One region of the Enterobacter chuandaensis genome, then DNA from elsewhere that is predicted to be linked to it. Evidence: predicted binding sites of a transcription regulator. Region 1 holds the regulator's gene; each other region holds the start of a gene.
What was found. Region 1 encodes LexA, which represses DNA repair genes until DNA is damaged. Its sites were predicted from a motif close to TNCTGTATGTACATACAGNA; they were not measured.
Positions count from the first base shown of each region.

Region 2: umuD (translesion error-prone DNA polymerase V autoproteolytic subunit) is a predicted target of LexA. The motif match lies at 4,241-4,260, and genes of this name have one in related genera.
Region 3: rmuC (DNA recombination protein RmuC) is a predicted target of LexA. The motif match lies at 2,761-2,780, and genes of this name have one in related genera.

Region 1 covers NZ_CP097173.1:325,090-331,839, reverse strand. The annotation lists gene traF (conjugal transfer protein TraF) at 1-734, opposite strand, end outside; gene MX657_RS01550 (cupin domain-containing protein) at 960-1,448, opposite strand; gene zur (zinc uptake transcriptional repressor Zur) at 1,564-2,076, shown strand; gene MX657_RS01540 (CsbD family protein) at 2,125-2,334, opposite strand; gene dinF (MATE family efflux transporter DinF) at 2,455-3,792, opposite strand; gene lexA (transcriptional repressor LexA) at 3,856-4,464, opposite strand; gene MX657_RS01525 (diacylglycerol kinase) at 4,573-4,941, opposite strand; gene plsB (glycerol-3-phosphate 1-O-acyltransferase PlsB) at 5,096-6,750, shown strand, end outside.
Region 2 covers NZ_CP097173.1:2,152,126-2,158,875, forward strand. The annotation lists gene MX657_RS10520 (LysR family transcriptional regulator) at 1-90, shown strand, start outside; gene smrA (DNA endonuclease SmrA) at 447-1,010, shown strand; gene tcp (methyl-accepting chemotaxis citrate transducer) at 1,038-2,699, opposite strand; gene MX657_RS10535 (aldo/keto reductase family oxidoreductase) at 2,843-3,709, shown strand; gene MX657_RS10540 (hypothetical protein) at 3,756-3,956, opposite strand; gene umuD (translesion error-prone DNA polymerase V autoproteolytic subunit) at 4,279-4,713, shown strand; gene umuC (translesion error-prone DNA polymerase V subunit UmuC) at 4,697-5,959, shown strand; gene MX657_RS10555 (NAD(P)H-dependent flavin oxidoreductase) at 6,043-6,750, opposite strand, start outside.
Region 3 covers NZ_CP097173.1:4,434,535-4,441,284, reverse strand. The annotation lists gene metE (5-methyltetrahydropteroyltriglutamate--homocysteine S-methyltransferase) at 1-816, shown strand, start outside; gene MX657_RS21330 (dienelactone hydrolase family protein) at 861-1,667, opposite strand; gene udp (uridine phosphorylase) at 1,923-2,684, shown strand; gene rmuC (DNA recombination protein RmuC) at 2,824-4,281, shown strand; gene ubiE (bifunctional demethylmenaquinone methyltransferase/2-methoxy-6-polyprenyl-1,4-benzoquinol methylase UbiE) at 4,348-5,103, shown strand; gene ubiJ (ubiquinone biosynthesis protein UbiJ) at 5,117-5,722, shown strand; gene ubiB (ubiquinone biosynthesis regulatory protein kinase UbiB) at 5,719-6,750, shown strand, end outside.

The DNA of each region.
Region 1 (6,750 bases):
TCGTAGATTGAGGTGGTGTAGTTGTAGACCCAGGTTTTCTGCAGTTTTGGCGTCACGCCCACGGAAACCGGAACGCCGCCGAGGTCAAACTGACGCGCTACGGCAATACCGTAGTCGGAGACAATTGCCGCCCGGCCAGACGCCGTTGAGTTAAGGTTTTTGGTAATCTGGTCCGTGCCCCTCAGTGCAGCGTCCAGAGCAACGCCGGCAGCCACCACATTGCTTCTTTGAATACCGCGCAGATAATCAATATCCTGCTGGTCGATAGACGAACTTACCCGGCCATGGGCATAGCCTTTCGCCATAAAGGCCACGGAAAGCACATCGTTAGGGATACTCACGGCGAGGCCTGCTCCTGCCGTCGCGCGAGCGGTTTTGCCCTTAAGATAGTCCAGCTCATCGGCCAGATCTTTGGCCGCGCCCTGGAACTGGTTGATTGAGCCTAAAGGATTAGTGATGACCTGAATTGGCGTAAGGTTATCAACCACATCCTTATAGTGATTGATTTTGTCGTTGATGGTATCAATCTCATCCTGAAGATTGTCCTCATCCGTTACCTGCACCCCAACGGACGGTAAAATGACCGTCACGTCATCGTCCGGTTTTGCCTTTGCCAGCAGCGCTGGGTTAATTAACGCCCCGCTACCATAATTGCCCGAAGCAACGCCGGTGCCGCCCATGGCGTCGCTTCGTGATTCTGTCCAGGTATTGGCTGCTCCCGCCTGATTTGCCATAAACAAGGAGACAGCGATGCTAACCACCGAAAATTTAAAATGTTTTTTCACAGTATGCTCGTCTTATAGTCTGTTATGAAATAACCCCTGTCTGTTATCCCCCAAACAGGCGCGAACTATTGCTGTGAATAAAGATAAAAAGACCCGCTAATTCATTCCCTAAGTAAAACTTCCTTACGGCCTGTTGTAATTTGTGACGGCCCTCAATATTTATAGAAGAGGAAATTATTTTTTCCCAGGTTTTCCATTATGCGGCCCGAAAAACTGCGGTGGATGGTCCACCCAGCGGTCTTCCCGCGTGGCGGCATAGACCGGGTTGAGCGGATAGTAGATGCGGTTGTGCTTCTTGTTGGCTTCCCCCACAACCAGCAACCGCACCTCTTCTTCCGTGTTGTTGATAAAGGTATGGCAGACGCCGGTTCCGGCGGGAAAGCCCACGCTGTCTCCTGGTTCTAGTTTCCACAAATAGCCATTAATCCAGGCTTCGGGATAACCTTCAAGTACATAGATAAACTCTTCTTCGTCACTTTCCGCATGGGGATAGGATGTCCGACGCCCCGGCGGTAAACGCTCATGGTGAATGCCAATGCGCCTGAGGCCGAGGCTGCGCGCCAGCGGCGATCCGATGGAAAAAAGCTCGTTACTGTCGGGGTAGGTGGCGTCATCGGGCCCTTCTACGTCGCGCCAGTGCTTGATACAGTCTGGTTTTTTCATGGTTGTATTCCCGGTTTGCGATGCGTCAGGTATAGCACAGCCTGGCGGATATCGGTGTTTTTACCAGAACATGGTAAAGTGAGGGTTTTACGTCCCAGAACATCCGAGGTGCTATATGGATAAGTCCACAAAAGAGCTGTTAGCGCAGGCCGAAAAGCTGTGCGCGCAACGCAATGTGCGCCTGACCCCGCAGCGCCTTGAAGTCCTGCGTCTGATGAGCCTGCAGCAGGGTGCCATCAGCGCATATGACCTCCTCGACCTGCTCCGCGAAAGCGAGCCGCAGGCTAAACCGCCGACGGTGTATCGCGCGCTGGATTTCCTGCTGGAACAAGGGTTTGTGCATAAGGTCGAATCCACAAACAGCTATGTCCTCTGCCATCTTTTCGATCAGCCAACGCATACATCGGCCATGTTTATCTGCGATCGTTGCGGCGTGGTGAAAGAAGAGGGAGCGGAGGGCGTAGAGGATATTATGCATACGCTGGCGGCAAAAATGGGTTTTGCCCTGCGTCATAACGTGATTGAAGCACACGGGTTGTGTTCTGAATGCGTTGAGGTGGAAGCCTGTCGGCATCAGGATGCGTGTCAGCACGATCACTCAATCCTGGTGAAGAAAAAGCCGCGTTAAGGGCAAAAGAAAAGGCGGCTTAGAGCCGCCTGTGTGGGTTATTCAGCGTTACCAGCGGTAGTCGTTACGGGTTTCCCAGTCTTTGACTTCATTTTCTGCCTGATCTTTCGCGTAGCCGTAACGTTCCTGAATTTTACCGACAAGCTGATCGCGTTTACCTTCAATGACGGTCATATCGTCATCAGTCAGCTTACCCCACTGTTCTTTCGCTTTACCTTTGAACTGCTTCCAGTTGCCGCCGATTTCGTCTTTATTCATCATCGTGTCCTCTTAGTTAAGCGTCGGGTCGTAACGTCCGTTACGTTCTTTTCTGCTGGACGTGATAATTATTGTAGTTAAGGATTCGGCAGTTGATTTCATATTCGGAATCTTTAACCGTCACGATATATCGTGACGGGAAGGAAGCCAGGTATTATTTTGCCAGTGACGATGCCAGATAAAAGCAAGCGACAGGCCGCGCAGGGAGAGGAATACCGCAAGCGCCAGCCACAAACCGTGATTACCCAGCCAGGGAAGCGTCAGCAGCGTCAGACCAAACCCCGCCGCCGCGACCGCCATACTATTACGCATTTCCGCCCCGCGCGTCGCACCGATAAACATGCCGTCCAGCAGATAACACCAGACACCTACCACCGGCAAGATCACCTGCCAGACGATGTAGTGATCCGCAAGTTCGCGTAAAGACGGGATCGAAGTGAGTAATGCAATAATGTCGCGCCCAAAGCAGGCGTAAATCAGTGCGAATGCCAGCGCGACCAGGCCCGACTGACGGCATGCCGCGCGCCATACTTCACGAAGCTGGCCACTTTCACGCGCACCGTACGCCTGCCCTGAATGCGCCTCAACGGCGTAGGCGAAACCGTCCAGCGCGTAGGCGGTAAACGTCAGCAATGTCATCAGGACCGCATTCACCGCGACAATCTCAGGCCCAAGGCGGGCACCAAAAACCGTCAACGCGCCAAAACAGAGCTGTAGCAGAAGCGAGCGCAGCATGATGTCACGGTTGAGCGCCAGCAGTTTACGGATATTGCCGCGCCATGCGGTTTTCAGCATTACGAGGGATATCCCGCGCAGGACCAGTACGCGCCAGACCATCCACAGCCCAATGAATAAGGTTCCGTATTCGGCAATTGCCGTCGCCAGTGCCGCCCCGCGCACGTCCATATGCAGGCCTATCACCAGCCAGAGATCGAGCGCGATGTTAAGCAGGTTTCCCACGACCAGTAAAATTACGGGCGCACGGGCGTACTGCACGCCCAGTAGCCACCCCAGCAGAACGAGATTCGCCAGCGAGGCAGGCGCGCTGAGCCAGCGGATTTCCAGGAAGCGACGCGCCTGCTCCAGTACCGCCTCGCTGCCGCCAACAACATGGAGCGCAAGGTCTATCAGGGGCGTGCGCAGTAAAACAATGAGCGCCCCCGCGCCAAGCGCCAGGATCAGCGGCTGCACCAGCGCGCGCGCCAGACGTAACGGGTCTTTTGCACCATACGCCTGTGCCGTGAGCCCGGTAGTGCTCATCCGCAAAAAGAGCAGCAGCATAAACAGGAAGCTGGTTGCGGTTGCGCCAATCGCCACGCCGCCAAGATAAACAGGGGAATCGAGATGGCCAATAACGGCCGTGTCGACCAGACCCAGCAAGGGCACGGTGATATTGGAAAAAATCATCGGCAGGGCAAGACGCCACAATGCCTTATCAGATGCCGTCAGCAGTGACATGAGAGATACCGGCAAGGGTAAATGAAGCAGGCTACAGCGGAAGCGTAGCCTGTCAGGAAGTGATTACAGCCATTCGCCGTTACGAATCACGCCAACAGCCAAACCTTCAATAGAGAAGCTCTGTTCGCGGAGATCGACCACAATCGGAGTGAATTCGCTGTTTTCGGGCAGCAGCTGAACGGTGTTACCCTGTTTTTTCAAACGCTTAACGGTCACTTCGTCATCAATACGCGCGACCACCACCTGGCCGTTACGTACATCCTGCGTTTTGTGAACGGCCAGCAGATCGCCGTCCAGGATACCGATGTCTTTCATGGACATCCCGCTGACGCGCAGCAGGAAATCAGCGCTCGGTTTGAACATGCCAGGATCGACCTGGTAGTGACCTTCAATATGCTGTTGTGCCAGCAGCGGTTCACCTGCAGCAACGCGGCCTATCAGCGGAATGCCCGTCTCTTCTTCCACCAGCAGGCGGATACCACGCGACGCGCCTGACACAATCTCAATCACACCCTTACGCGCCAGCGCTTTCAGGTGTTCCTCGGCAGCATTCGGAGAACGGAAACCCAGACGCTGCGCGATTTCCGCGCGCGTGGGTGGCATACCCGTCTGGCCGATATGATCCCGAATGAGATCAAACACCTCTTGCTGCCTGGTCGTTAATGCTTTCATTCCGCCCCCTGGGTGTATATACAGTTATGCTGTGAGTATATACAGTCAAAGGCGATTTTGGAACCAAAAACTGCACAAAAAACCAGGGACTTAATTATTCCTCGAGGCTCATCGGAAATGTGACCAAAGCAGCGTGACCCAGGTAATGGCTGCTGTGATAATCGCCAGCAGGACAGCGGCGGAGCCCATATCTTTCGCGCGGCCAGAAAGCTCGTGGAAATCAGAGCCGATCCGGTCGACCACGGCCTCAATAGCGCTATTGAGAATTTCCACTATCATCACCAGAAGTACGGAACCGATGAGAAGCACGCGGGTAATGGCATCTACATCAAGGAAACAGGCGATGATAACCGCGACGATAGCGGCGACACCTTCCTGGCGAAAAGCGGCTTCATTAACCCAGGCGGCACGGAAACCTTTCCATGAATAACCGGCAGCTTTGATGATACGCGTTAACCCAGTGGTATTATTGGCCATTAAAAGAACCTTTTTTAAAAAAGAGCGTCAGTAACAGAAGGCGTAGCGCGTTGCGCTGCCGCCTGAAGTATGACGGGTAACAACAGAAATTTTGCGCGCTTTCTGTTATCCTTGCGCCGCAATTGCATTATTAACCAGAGGCTTTACATCGTTTATGTCCGGCTGGCCACGAATTTACTACAAATTACTTAATTTACCATTAAGCATACTGGTAAAAAGCAAGTCTATCCCAGCAGAACCCGCGCTGGAACTGGGGCTCGATACGTCGCGCCCTATTATGTATGTTTTGCCTTATAACTCGAAGGCAGACCTGCTGACACTTCGCGCCCAGTGTCTGGCGCATGATTTACCCGACCCGCTTGAACCGCTGGAAGTTGACGGCACTTTGCTGCCGCGCTACGTGTTCATTCATGGCGGGCCGCGCGTGTTTACCTATTACACACCGAAAGAAGAGTCCATCAAGCTGTTCCACGACTATCTCGACCTGCACCGCAGCAATCCTGACCTGGATGTGCAGATGGTGCCGGTATCGGTGATGTTTGGCCGCCGTCCGGGCCGCGAAAAAGGCGAAGAGAACCCGCCGCTGCGCATGCTTAACGGCATCCAGAAGTTCTTCGCGGTCTCCTGGCTGGGACGCGACAGCTTTGTGCGCTTCTCCCCTTCCGTCTCCCTTCGCCGAATGGCGGACGAGCACGGCACCGATAAGATCATCGCGCAAAAACTGGCGCGCGTGGCGCGTATGCACTTCGCCCGTCAGCGCCTGGCGGCCGTAGGGCCACGTCTCCCTGCGCGTCAGGATCTGTTCAACAAGCTGCTGGCCTCCAAAGCAATCGCCCGCGCCGTTGAAGACGAAGCGCGCAGCAAGAAAATTTCCCATGAGAAAGCCCAGCAGAACGCCATTGCGCTGATGGAAGAGATCGCAGCGAACTTCTCTTACGAGATGATTCGTCTTTCCGATCGTATTCTCGGCTTTACCTGGAACCGCCTTTATCAGGGCATCAACGTACATAACGCCGAACGTGTGCGGCAGCTGGCGCACGATGGCCATGAGATTGTCTATGTCCCCTGCCACCGCAGCCACATGGACTACCTGCTTCTCTCCTACGTGCTCTATCATCAGGGGCTGGTACCGCCGCACATTGCCGCCGGTATTAACCTGAACTTCTGGCCAGCCGGTCCGATCTTCCGCCGCCTGGGTGCGTTCTTTATTCGTCGCACCTTCAAGGGCAACAAGCTCTACTCCACCGTGTTCCGCGAGTATCTGGGCGAGCTGTTCAGCCGCGGTTATTCCGTAGAGTACTTCGTGGAAGGGGGACGTTCCCGTACCGGTCGTCTGCTCGATCCGAAGACCGGCACGCTGTCGATGACCATTCAGGCGATGCTGCGCGGTGGAACCCGTCCGATTACGCTGGTGCCAATTTACATTGGCTATGAGCACGTGATGGAAGTGGGCACGTACGCCAAAGAGCTGCGTGGTGCGACCAAAGAGAAAGAGAGCCTGCCGCAGATGCTGCGCGGCCTGAGCAAGTTACGCAACCTGGGTCAGGGCTACGTAAACTTTGGCGAGCCGATGCCGCTGATGACGTATCTGAACCATCATGTTCCGGATTGGCGCGAGTCTATCGATCCTATCGAAGCGGTTCGTCCGGCCTGGCTGACGCCAACGGTGAACGGTATCGCGTCCGAGCTGATGGTGCGCATTAACAACGCCGGTGCGGCCAATGCCATGAACCTGTGCTGTACGGCGCTGCTGGCTTCCCGTCAGCGTTCCCTGACCCGTGAACAGCTCACGGAGCAGCTGGACTGCTA
Region 2 (6,750 bases), 1.8 Mb from region 1:
ATTCAGCGCCGTGATTCACGCCAGACGCCCCTTGCCGAATCATTAATTACGCAATTCAGAAGGGAAGCAAGGAAAATAATTACCGGGTGAAATCCACAGAATAAAAAAAACAGAGTCTGTCCGACATCAGACAGACCCTACAGTACACACAGCAGTGCGTCCTTTCGCAAGTCCTGAGTATTATATCCATGGGGCAGGTTAATGTAGTTATAACACCTTTCCCGAAAAATGAAAGGAAAGAGAGTTGTTGATTTTACAAAATTTTAACGTAAATCACTTATTTCAGTTTTGATGAAATTTTAGTTAAGTCAGGTTTAAGTGAGTTTTATAACTACTATATATATTCATCAGGTTAATATTTGTCACGCCCTGCGTCCTGTCAGGGTTATTGAGGCACCTGTCTGGCGCAGGTATAGTACAGGGCCAGATGTAGCCGGAGGATTTCCATGAACCCTGACGACAAAACCCTTTTTCTTGACGCCATGGAGGATGTCCAGCCCCTGAAACGCTGCACCGATATCCACTGGCAGCAAAGCCGTAATACCCGGGCCCGCCAGGACATCGACACCGAACAGCTCGACAACTTTCTGACCCTGGGCTTCCTTGAGTTACTGCCGCTTGACGAGCCGTTGGCGTTCCAGCGTGAAGGCGTTCAGCAGGGCGTTATTGATAAGCTACGTTCCGGTAAATATTCCCGCCAGGCCAGCTTAAATCTGTTACGTCAGCCGGCTGAACGCTGCCGCCAGATGCTGTATTCCTTTATTCGCCAGGCCAGTCGTGACGGATTACGTAACCTGATCGTTATTCACGGGAAAGGGCGCGAGCAGAATTCGCATCCTAATGTGGTGCGTAGCTATCTGGCACGCTGGTTAACCGAGTTCGAGGAAGTGCAGGCGTTCTGCGTGGCGCTGCCGCATCATGGCGGCAGCGGAGCTTGCTATGTTTCCCTGAGAAAATCCGACGAAGCGAAGCAGGAGAACTGGGAACGGCACGCCAAACGCAGCCGTTAGCGGGCGATATCCTCGCCCGCCTGTGGCTTAGAACGTTTCCCAGTTACTGTCAGGGGTGGCGTTAGCCGTTGCCGGGCGTAACAGCTGCGGCGTTTTCACATTGGCCGGGCGCGGGGTTGCCGCGTTTTCTTTTCCGTTCAGACGAAATGCGGCTACGGCCTGGCGCAGCTGTTCGGACTGATCTTCCAGCGCCGCTGCCGCCGTGGCGGACTGCTGCACCAGCGCGGCGTTTTGCTGCGTCACGCTGTCCATCTGCGACACGGCCAGGCTCACCTGCTCAATTCCGCGGCTCTGTTCATCCGATGCGGACGAAATCTCGCCCATGATATCGGTTACGCGGGTGACGGCGGCAACAATCTCTTTCATGGTCGCGCCCGCTTCGCTGACCTGTTCAGAACCGGTGTTCACCCGGCTGACGGAGTTCTCGATAAGCCCTTTGATCTCTTTTGCCGCCTGCGCGCTGCGGCTGGCCAGCGTACGGACTTCACCCGCAACAACCGCAAATCCGCGGCCTTGCTCGCCCGCACGGGCCGCTTCTACCGCGGCGTTAAGCGCCAGAATGTTGGTCTGGAACGCAATGCTGTCAATCACGCCGGTAATGTGCGCAATCTGCTGCGAACTGTCGGCAATTTCGTTCATGGTGCGCACCACGTTATCCACGACGTGGCCGCCGCGAGCCGCCGTTTCTGAGGCGTTTTTCGCCAGCAGCGTCGCCTGACGGGCATTATCGGAGTTTTGTTTAACCGTTGCGGTCAGCTCTTCCATGCTGGCGGCAGTCTCTTCGAGCGAGGAGGCCTGCTCTTCGGTGCGGGCGGAGAGATCGTTGCTTCCGGCGGCGATTTCACCCGCGCCGGTGTAGATGGAGTCGGTGCTGCCGCGTACGGCGCTGACGGTCGTCACCAGCGACTGCTGCATCTCATGCAGGCCAGCCGCCAGTTGCCCCATCTCATTACGACCAGAGAGGGCGATATTCTGCGTCAGGTCGCCTCCCGCAATGGCGCGAATATGGTTCATGATGGTGTTGAGTGGCTTTAACAGCAGGTGCTGCAAACCCTGCCAGATCACCACCAGCACGGCGATAACGGCCAGGAAAATGGCTGCCAGCGTCCACTGCATCTGCGTGAAGCTGCTCTGGTTCTCTTCGGTTGCCGCCTTCAGCAGCGTGTTGTTCTCGGCACGCCAGCGGTTATAGACCGCTTCCATGTCGTCCTGGGCCTGCTGAGCGTCCAGATCGCCATAGGCCTGGTAGTTGTCGGCGCGCAGGTACTCAATCGACAAACGCATCACCTCGTGCATCTGATTCCATGACTTCTGCATCTCGTCGGTTAATGCCGCATTCTGGCCGTTAACCTGCGGCATTTTCTGCCATTCTTTGTTATAGGCTTCAGCTTTAGCCAGCGAGTCGCCTGCGGTGCCCAGCAGTTTGTTAATCGCGGCAAGGGACGCCGGGTCGCGCTGGTTCTTCAGGTAGCGGATCGCCACGCGGGTGACGGTAACGCGTGTTTTTACCAGCGTGTTCACGCTGTCGCTCAGGCTTTCCTGCTGGGCATTCAGCACGCCGGAGTTCTGGAAGTTATGGCGATCGTTGCTGACGGCAGAGTAGAACAACCCTCCCGTGACAACTTGCAGCAGACAGAATATGGTGAGGGCAAAGATAATACCGGTAATCACGTGCAGATTTTTCAGCATAGCGGTCGTCCGTTAAAAAGATGCAGAGGTACACCCATACTATCGTCGTATAAAATTTAAACTTTAATTTAACTCGCGCTTAACTAAGGGGTCCTGTGAGGAACCTGTTGTAAATCCGGATTATTTTTATGAGGAAGGTCAACATGAGCAGCATTGATAGAAGCGGAACGTACGCGCTCGGAACGCGGACGGTTAAACGACTGGGCTACGGGGCGATGCAGCTTGCCGGGCCGGGCGTATTTGGCCCACCGAAGGATAAGCAAGCCGCACTGGAGGTGCTGCGCGAAGCCGTGGCGGCGGGAGTGAACCATATTGATACCAGCGATTTTTACGGCCCGCATGTGACGAACCAGCTGATCTGCGAGGCGCTTCATCCTTACCGGGACGATCTCACCCTCGTCACCAAGATCGGCGCTCGCCGCGATGACAAAGGGGCCTGGCTGCCGGCCTTTTCCGCGCAGGAGTTGACCCAGGCGGTTCATGACAACCTGCGCAACCTGAAGCTGGATGTGCTGGACGTGGTGAACCTGCGGATCATGTTCAGCGCACATGGCCCTGCGGAAGGATCGATCGCGGAACCGCTTTCCACCCTCGCAGAATTACAGCAGCAAGGGCTGGTACGCCACATTGGTCTGAGCAACGTCACGGCCACGCAGGTGGCAGAGGCGCGGAAGATGGTGCAGATCGTCTGCGTGCAGAACATGTACAATATTGTGAACCGCGGCGACGATGCGCTGGTGGATTTACTGGCGCAGCAGGGGATTGCGTATGTGCCGTTCTTCCCGTTGGGAGGCTTCACGCCACTGCAGTCCACCGGCCTGCAGGCCGTCGCGGATTCCCTGGGCGCAACGGCGATGCAGGTTGCGCTGGCATGGTTGCTGCAACGTTCGCCGAACATCCTGCTGATCCCCGGCACCTCTTCGGTGGCGCATCTGCGGCAAAACCTCGCAGCGGGAGAACTGCAGTTACCGCCCGCAGCGCTGGAAAAACTGAACGCGCTGATGGACTAATTGCGACATGGGCAAAGCCGGAAGGGCACTTCCGGGCTTTGCTTTTTCAGACTTCTCGTTGACTTATCTGTCTGTGAAGCGCTAAGGCCTCCGCCACAATTTCCTGCTTACTTTTACGCGTCTCAAAGGCGGTGATTCTGATGTATTCCATCAGGTCAGCCTCGATGCGGGCGCTGAACATTCTGAGATCGGCCTCCTTGGCTAAACCGCGGGCAACGCGCTTGTCAGGATAGTCACGAGCTGGCACAGGAAACGTCCTCCGGGAAGTCTTAATAATTCGTGCGATGAATATGCTTTTTTATCACAATAAAGTCAATATATAGTGTGTTAGTAGTGATTTTATTTTTGCTATCTCATTTATAAGTGATAGCAAAGTGATTTTGTCGTGACTTATGTGTGACTTTTAGGTGGGTATTAAAAATCATAGAGCGGGTGACCCGCAGTGGATGTTGCCAAATAAAATCCGCTCAAACTTCAACGCGTTTGGGTGCGCCTCCGGAAATGACCTTGATCCTTGTCCATAATCCGTAATACTGTATTTATATACAGTATCTGGCGGGAAAGGCATCATGGACACTCTCTTTTCTTATCAACCAAAACAAATCATTGAATTACCTTTATTTTTAGAACGTGTTGCCTGTGGCTTTCCAAGCCCTGCGCAGGATTATGTGGAGGATCGTCTCGATCTTAACCGGCTGGCAGTCAGGCACCCCAGCGCGACCTACTTTATCAAAGTGAGCGGGGACTCCATGATCGGCGCGGGGATTAGCGACGGTGATCTGCTGGTGGTCGATCGTTCGTTAAATGCCGAACATGGGGATATCGTCGTGGCGTCGGTCGGCGGTGAGTTTACGGTGAAAGAGCTACAGACCCGCCCGGTTCTGCGGCTGCTGCCGCGTAATGCCCGCTATCAGCCGATCGCCTTTCAGTCCGAAGAGGAGCTGCAAATCTTCGGCGTCGTCACCCACACTCTCAAAACGCATAAACATGTTCGCGCTGGTTGATGTAAATAGCTTCTATGCCTCCTGCGAGAGGGTATTTCGCCCCGATCTGGTGGATAAGCCCATCGTGGTGGTGTCCAACAACGACGGCTGCATTATTTCGCTGTCGCGGGAGGCAAAGCAGTTCGGCATAAAAATGGGTGAACCCTATTTTAAATTCAAAGAGAAGGGGTACCCGTCGCGGGTTTACGTTTTCAGCTCGAACTATGCGCTGTATGCCGATCTCAGCAGCCGGGTAATGCAGACGCTGACCGATCTCGCGCCGGCCATTGAGATCTACTCCATTGATGAAGCATTCGTGAACGTTTCGGGGGTCAGCAACTGCATGTCGCTGGACGCATTCGGCCACCAGATGCGCACGCAGGTCTTTAAAAATACGGGCTTAACCGTTGGCGTCGGGATTGCGCCGACCAAAACGCTGGCGAAGCTGGCCAACTATGCGGCGAAGCGGTGGTCAGCCACCGGTGGCGTGGTCGATCTCTCGGATCGTGAACGGCAGCGTAAACTGCTGGCGAAGGTTCCGGTGGAGGAGGTGTGGGGCGTAGGCCGACGCATCACGAAAAAGCTTAACGCGATGGGGATAACCACGGCGCAGGAGCTGGCGGAAGCGTCATCCTGGGTCATCCGCAAACATTTTAACGTGGTAATGGAGCGCACGGCGCGCGAGCTTCGCGGTGAGCCTTGCCTCGATCTGGAAGAGTTTACCCCCACGAAGCAGCAAATTATCTGTAGCCGTTCGTTTGGGCACCGTATAACGCAATACGAGGAGATGCATCAGGCCATTTGCGCCTATGCGGAACGTGCTGCGGAAAAACTGCGCGGCGAGCATCAATATTGCCGCTTTATCAGCGTGTTTGTGCGCACCAGCCCACACGCGGACAACGAAATTTATTACGGCAACCAGGCTTCCGTCACCCTGATGACGCCCACCAATGATTCGCGCGATATCATCCGTGCCGCCACGGAGGCACTGTGTCGTATCTGGCTTGACGGATATCGCTATATGAAAGCGGGGGTGATGCTGGCAGACTTTTTCAGCAGCGGCGTAGCCCAACTGAATTTGTTTGACGATAACCGCCCGAGCGCCAACAGCGCGGCGCTGATGGCGACGATCGACAGCGTAAATCATTCCGGCAAAGGAAAAATATGGTTTGCCGGGCAGGGGATTGAGAAAGCCTGGGCGATGAAACGCGAGATGCTGTCACCGGCCTATACGACGCGGTACGCGGATTTGCCGGTAGCGAGATGAAAGGCGGCTATGTGTGACAAAGAGCCGAAGACGGTTTACGGACGCCGCTTCTGTGCAGCGTCCATAGCATCAGGGTTAAGGGCTTACTCAACCGTTAACGCATCGACAACCTCAGCCACGCTTCTCACGCTGCGGATATTCCCGATCCCCGTGCCGAGCGCGATATAACCTTCATCGGTATTATTTTCCAGCATGCCCAGGCGCAGGCCCCGTAATCCTCCCATCGCCTTGCCCAGCGCTTCATTGCTTGCGCCAGCTTTATCCATCGCCGCCAGTTTTTCCGCCAGCTTGCCGGGGAGAGAACGATAGTAGTGGGGGACAGTGCGGAAAAGCAGCAGGTCCAGGCCGTTGGCGGCAACAATTTTTTCTTTGACCTCCTGCGGCACTCGGCTTTCTTCCGTGCTGATAAACACCGAGCCGGCAAACACACCTTCCGCACCTAATGCATGCGCCGCTCTGGCGGTGCGGTTATCGGTAATGCCGCCCGCAGCCATCACCGGGACGTGCTTCACGGCATCGGCAATCAGCGGCACGATGGAAAAGGTGCCAAGCGCCGTTGCGGGTAAGGTACCGCCTTCATCAAAACCGGTGGCCACAATAATGTCAGCCCCTGCGTCTTCCGCGAGACGGGTGTTTTCCGGGGTGGGATTAATGTCGCGGTAGATAATGGCAATACCCGCCTCTTTTAATTCACTGAATAGCGCAGGAATAATGCTGCCTTCCCCATAGCCCGTGTACACAACGGCTCTGACGCCTTCTTCTTTCACCACCTGAAGGATAGGCCCAGTCCA
Region 3 (6,750 bases), 560 kb from region 1:
GGCGAGGCCGAGCGTAACGACATGGTAGAATACTTCGGTGAACACCTGGACGGCTTCGTCTTTACTCAGAACGGCTGGGTACAGAGCTACGGCTCCCGCTGCGTGAAGCCGCCGGTGGTCATCGGTGACGTCAGCCGTCCAGAACCGATCACCGTTGAATGGGCGAAGTACGCCCAGTCCCTGACGGATAAGCCTGTGAAAGGGATGCTGACCGGCCCGGTGACCATTCTCTGCTGGTCGTTCCCGCGTGAAGACGTGACCCGTGAAACCATCGCCAAACAGATCGCCCTGGCGCTGCGTGATGAAGTGGCGGATCTGGAAGCGGCGGGCATTGGCATCATCCAGATTGACGAACCGGCGCTGCGCGAAGGTTTGCCGCTGCGCCGCAGCGACTGGGATGCTTATCTGCAGTGGGGCGTGGAAGCGTTCCGCATCAACGCCGCGGTGGCGAAGGACGACACCCAGATCCACACCCACATGTGTTACTGCGAATTTAACGACATCATGGATTCCATTGCTGCGCTGGATGCCGACGTCATCACCATTGAGACCTCGCGTTCAGACATGGAGCTGCTGGAGTCGTTCGAAGAGTTCGACTATCCGAACGAAATCGGACCGGGCGTGTATGACATTCACTCTCCGAACGTCCCGAGCGTGGAATGGATTGAGGCGCTGCTGAAAAAAGCCGCCCAGCGCATTCCGGCGGTACGCTTGTGGGTGAACCCGGACTGTGGGCTGAAAACCCGCGGCTGGCCGGAGACGCGTGCGGCGCTCGCCAACATGGTGAAGGCGGCGCAGAACTTACGTCAGGCTTGATGAAACGTTGGCCCGGTAAGGCGTAGCCGCCACCGGGCTTTTTTTTACGCTTTTTTCCCGCCGTACTGGCTAAACCACGCCAGCATTCTCTGCCAGCCATCTTTCGCGGATTCCGCGTGATAGCTCGGGCGATAATCGGCGTTAAACGCGTGCCCGGCATCCGGATACACCACAATCTCCGCCTTTGCATTCGCCGCACGTAGCGCATGACGCATGGTCTCGACGGTATCAAGCGGGATGCCGGTATCCTGACCACCATACAGCCCTAATACGGGCGCATTCAGATCCGTTGCGATATCAACAGGCTGCTTCGGTGAATTCAGCGTTTTTTCGCCCACCAGTTTGCCGTACCAGGCCACAGCAGCTTTCAGTTGCGGGTTATGCGCGGCATACAGCCAGCTAATGCGCCCGCCCCAGCAGAAGCCGGTCACCATCAGACGGTGCGGGTCACCGCCGTTGCGCGCCGCCCAGCTGGCAACGTGGTCGAGATCGGCCAGCACCTGCGCATCTGGCACTTTGCTCACCAGGTTACTGAACAGCGTCGGGATATCACTGTAGTCATTGGGATCGCCCTGACGGAAGTAGAGCTCTGGCGCAACGGCCAGATATCCTTCAAGTGCCAGGCGGCGGCAGATATCGCGGATATGTTCGTGAACGCCGAAAATCTCCTGAACCACTATCACGATGGGCAGCGGGTCGTCTGCCGACCTGGGGCGCGCGTGATAAGCAGGCATATTCTCCCCCTGCGAGGGGATGGAGGTCTCGCCCGCAGTAATGGCGTCTTCTGAGGTTGAGACGATGGTTGAAGCATGCGGAGCCGCAGCAGGTGCAAATCCGGTTTTTCCAGTCATGGCATTCTCCGTACCAATGAGTTAGCGCAAAGGTAAATATAGACACCAGGTTAACAACCCACAGTGCCTTAAACGGTCTATCTTTTGTGCAGCACCCGACGATATAACTTGTTAATGTGATGCGAATCACTCTTTGGTGGAAATTCAATGCAATCATTTTCATTCATGGTGAGATGCGTCACGAAATTATGCTTACCGCTTCTGTAAAGTACCGTTTTACTTCTTCTGACTAACCGACCCACAGAGGAGTCACCTATGTCTAAGTCTGATGTTTTTCATCTCGGCCTCACTAAAAACGATTTACAAGGGGCTACGCTCGCTATCGTCCCTGGCGATCCAGAGCGTGTGGAAAAGATCGCCGCGCTGATGGATAAGCCGGTCAAGCTGGCTGCCCATCGTGAATTCACCACCTGGCGCGCAGAGCTGGATGGCAAAGCGGTGATTGTGTGCTCTACCGGTATCGGTGGCCCGTCTACCTCTATCGCCGTGGAAGAGCTGGCGCAGCTGGGCATTCGTACTTTCCTGCGTATCGGTACCACCGGCGCGATTCAGCCGCACATCAACGTCGGCGACGTGCTGGTGACGACCGCATCCGTGCGTCTGGATGGCGCAAGTCTGCATTTTGCGCCGATGGAATTCCCGGCAGTGGCAGATTTCGAATGCACCACCGCGCTGGTTGAAGCGGCGAAATCCGTGGGCGCAACCACTCACGTAGGCGTAACTGCCTCTTCTGATACCTTCTACCCGGGCCAGGAGCGTTACGACACCTTCTCTGGTCGCGTGGTGAGCCGCTTCAAAGGCTCAATGGAAGAGTGGCAGTCTATGGGCGTGATGAACTACGAGATGGAATCCGCAACGCTGCTGACCATGTGCGCAAGCCAGGGTCTGCGTGCCGGTATGGTGGCGGGCGTTATCGTCAACCGCACCCAGCAGGAGATCCCGAACGCCGAAACCATGAAGCAGACCGAAAGTCACGCGGTGAAAATCGTGGTGGAAGCGGCTCGCCGCCTGATCTAGTTCTCCTCTCTGAGATAAAAGGCCGACACGTTCGGCCTTTATTTTTTGCGTAACGCCTCGCAGGAAAACCCTTTCAAACTGGACGTTTATACAGCACAATTCTATTTTGTGCGGGTTATACGTGGATGCAGGGGGCATTGTGGATATCTCAATCCTGGTTTATGCGGTGATTGCGCTGGTAAGCGTGGGGATAGGCTGGCTGATTTCCAGCTACCAGCACGCGCAGCAGAAAGCCGAGCAGCTGGCAGAGCGCGAAGAGATTGTTGCTGACCTCAGCGCAGCAAAACAACAGCTTGCGCTGAGTGACCACTGGCGCGACGAGTGCGAACTGCTCAATAATGAACTGCGCAATCTGCGTGATATCAATACCTCGCTGGAGGCCGATCTCCGCGAAGTGACCACCCGCCTTGAATCCACCCAGCTGCATGCGGAAGACAAAATCCGCCAGATGATCAACAGCGAGCAGCGCCTTAGCGAACAGTTTGAGAACCTCGCCAACCGTATTTTCGAGCACAGCAACCGCCGCGTTGACGAACAGAACCGCCAGAGCCTGAACAGCCTGCTGACGCCGCTACGCGAACAGCTGGACGGCTTTCGTCGTCAGGTGCAGGACAGCTTTGGTCAGGAAGCCCGCGAGCGGCACACGCTGGCGCATGAGATCCGTAATCTCCAGCAGTTGAATGCCCAGATGGCGCAGGAGGCGGTCAACCTGACGCGCGCGCTGAAAGGGGACAACAAAACCCAGGGCAACTGGGGAGAAGTGGTGCTCACCCGCGTGCTTGAGGCTTCTGGCCTGCGGGAAGGGTATGAATACGAGACGCAGGTGAGTATTGAAAACGACGCCCGCTCGCGAATGCAGCCGGATGTGATCGTGCGTCTACCGCAGGGCAAAGATGTGGTCATTGACGCCAAAATGACGCTGGTGGCGTATGAGCGCTACTTCAACGCCGAGGATGACTACACGCGCGAATCGGCGCTGCAGGAACACATCGCCTCCGTGCGTAACCATATTCGTCTGCTGGGCAGAAAGGATTATCAGCAGTTGCCGGGGCTGCGCTCGCTGGACTATGTCCTGATGTTTATCCCGGTCGAGCCCGCGTTTTTGCTGGCACTCGACAGACAGCCTGAACTGATCACCGAAGCGCTCAAAAATAACATTATGCTGGTCAGCCCCACCACGCTGCTGGTGGCGTTACGCACCATCGCGAACCTGTGGCGCTATGAGCACCAGAGCCGCAACGCGCAGCAAATTGCCGATCGCGCCAGCAAGCTGTACGACAAAATGCGTCTCTTCGTGGACGACATGTCCTCCGTCGGACAAAGCCTGGAACGTGCGCAGGATAACTACCGTCAGGCGATGAAAAAGCTCGCCTCCGGGCGTGGCAACCTGCTGGCGCAGGCCGAAGCGTTTCGCAGCCTGGGGGTGGAGGTTAAACGCGAGATTAATCCGGAATTGGCCGAACAGGCGACAGCGCAGGACGAAGAATTCCGACTGCGTGAGGGCGGGGATGAGCAAAATACCCTCAGCCAGGACAACGATTTAGCGGCGGAATTATCGCCAGATGAACAGCCAGCGCGTTTCTTTCGCGGTGGTTGAATCGTAGGGCAATTGCGCCCAATCTGTTACACTTCACGAACATTTGACTGATAAGCAGGCTCTGAGATGGTTGACGATTCACAAGACACGACGCACTTTGGCTTTCAGACTGTTGCCAAAGCGCAGAAAGCTGACATGGTGGCCCACGTATTTCATTCCGTGGCGGCGAAGTACGATGTGATGAATGACTTGATGTCGTTCGGCATTCATCGCTTGTGGAAGCGCTTCACCATCGACTGCAGCGGTGTGCGTCGTGGACAAACGGTTCTCGATTTGGCTGGCGGTACGGGCGATCTGACGGCGAAATTCTCCCGTCTGGTGGGCGAAACCGGTCGCGTTGTACTGGCTGATATTAATGATTCCATGCTGAAAATGGGGCGCGAAAAGCTGCGTAACATTGGCGTGGTGGGGAACGTGGAATACGTGCAGGCCAACGCCGAAGCGCTGCCGTTCCCGGACAATACCTTTGACTGTATCACCATCTCTTTCGGCCTGCGTAACGTGACCGACAAAGACAAAGCGCTGCGCTCCATGTACCGCGTGCTGAAGCCGGGTGGACGCCTGCTGGTGCTCGAGTTCTCTAAACCGATTATCGACCCACTGAGCAAAGCCTACGACGCCTATTCCTTCCACGTGCTGCCGCGTATTGGCGAACTGGTGGCAAACGACGCGGAAAGCTATCGCTATCTGGCGGAATCAATTCGCATGCACCCGGATCAGGACACCTTAAAAGCCATGATGCAGGATGCGGAATTTGAGAACGTTGAATACTTCAACATGACGGCGGGTGTCGTCGCGCTGCATCGCGGTTACAAATTCTGAGTGGAGGTGTCCCGTGCCCTTTAAACCCTTAGTCACCGCAGGCATCGAGAATGTGCTGAATGCCTTCCTGTATCGCGCTCCGGCGCTGAAAGCTGCACGTCAGCGGCTAAACGGGAAGGTTTTGCGCATTGTGTTAAAAGAGTTCTCGACGCCGCTCGTGCTGGTCTTCAGCGAACGCCAGCTTGACGTTCTGGGTGAGTGGGAAGGCAAGGCGGATTGCTCGGTCATCACCCATATGAGCGTGCTGCCGAAATTGCGCGATCGCCAGCAGCTGACGGCGCTTATCCGCAGCGGTGAGCTGGAAGTGGAAGGCGATATTCAGGTCGTGCAGAACTTCGTTGCGCTCAGCGATCTGGCTGAGTTTGACCCGGCAGAGCTGCTTGCGCCCTTTATTGGCGACATCGCCGCTGAAGGGATCGGGAAAGTGATTCATGGCGGTACGGCGTTCCTGCGCAAAAATCTGCAACGCCAACAGCGCTATGCCGCAGAAGTGCTGACCGAAGAGTGGCGTATGGCGCCCGGGCCACTGGAAGTGGCGTGGTTCGCGGAAGAAACGGCCGCGGTTGAACGTGCGGTTGATGCCTTAAGCAAACGGCTGGAAAAACTGGAGGGCAAATGACGCCTGGTGAAATTCGGCGCCTCTATTTTATCATCCACACCTTTTTGAGTTACGGGCTCGACGAGCTCATCCCCAAAATGCGTATCACGCTGCCGCTCAGGATCTGGCGGCGGACGCTGTTCTGGATGCCAAATCGCCATAAAGGTCAGCCGCTGGGTGAACGCCTGCGTCTGGCGCTGCAGGAGCTCGGCCCGGTATGGATTAAGTTCGGGCAAATGCTCTCAACCCGCCGCGATCTCTTTCCGCCGCACATTGCCGATGAACTGGCGATGCTGCAGGATCGTGTCGCCCCGTTTGACGGGGTGAGAGCGAAGAAACAGATCGAAGAGGCGATGGGTAACCTTCCCGTTGAAGCCTGGTTTGATGATTTCGAAATAGAACCGCTGGCGTCGGCTTCTATCGCTCAGGTGCACACTGCGCGTCTGAAAGAGAACGGCAAAGAGGTGGTGATTAAAGTGATCCGCCCGGATATCCTGCCGATCATCAAAGCCGACATGAAGCTAATATATCGTCTGGCGCGCTGGGTTCCGCGTCTGCTGCCGGACGGCCGTCGACTGCGTCCAATGGAAGTGGTGCGGGAATATGAAAAGACGCTGATTGATGAGCTTAATCTGCTGCGCGAATCGGCAAACGCCATCCAGCTGCGCCGCAATTTTGAAAACAGCCCGATGCTCTATGTGCCCGAAGTCTATTCTGACTACTGCAGCCAGAACATGATGGTGATGGAGCGCATCTACGGTATTCCGGTTTCGGATGTGGTGGCCCTGGAGAAGCAGGGAACGAACATGAAGCTGCTGGCCGAACGTGGCGTGCAGGTCTTCTTTACCCAGGTTTTCCGCGACAGCTTTTTCCATGCGGACATGCACCCGGGCAATATCTTCGTGAGCTATGAGCATCCTGAGGACCCGAAGTACATCGGTATCGACTGCGGGATTGTGGGCTCGCTGAACAAAGAAGATAAACGTTATCTGGCTGAGAACTTCATCGCGTTCTTCAACCGCGACTACCGTAAGGTGGCCGAGCTGCAT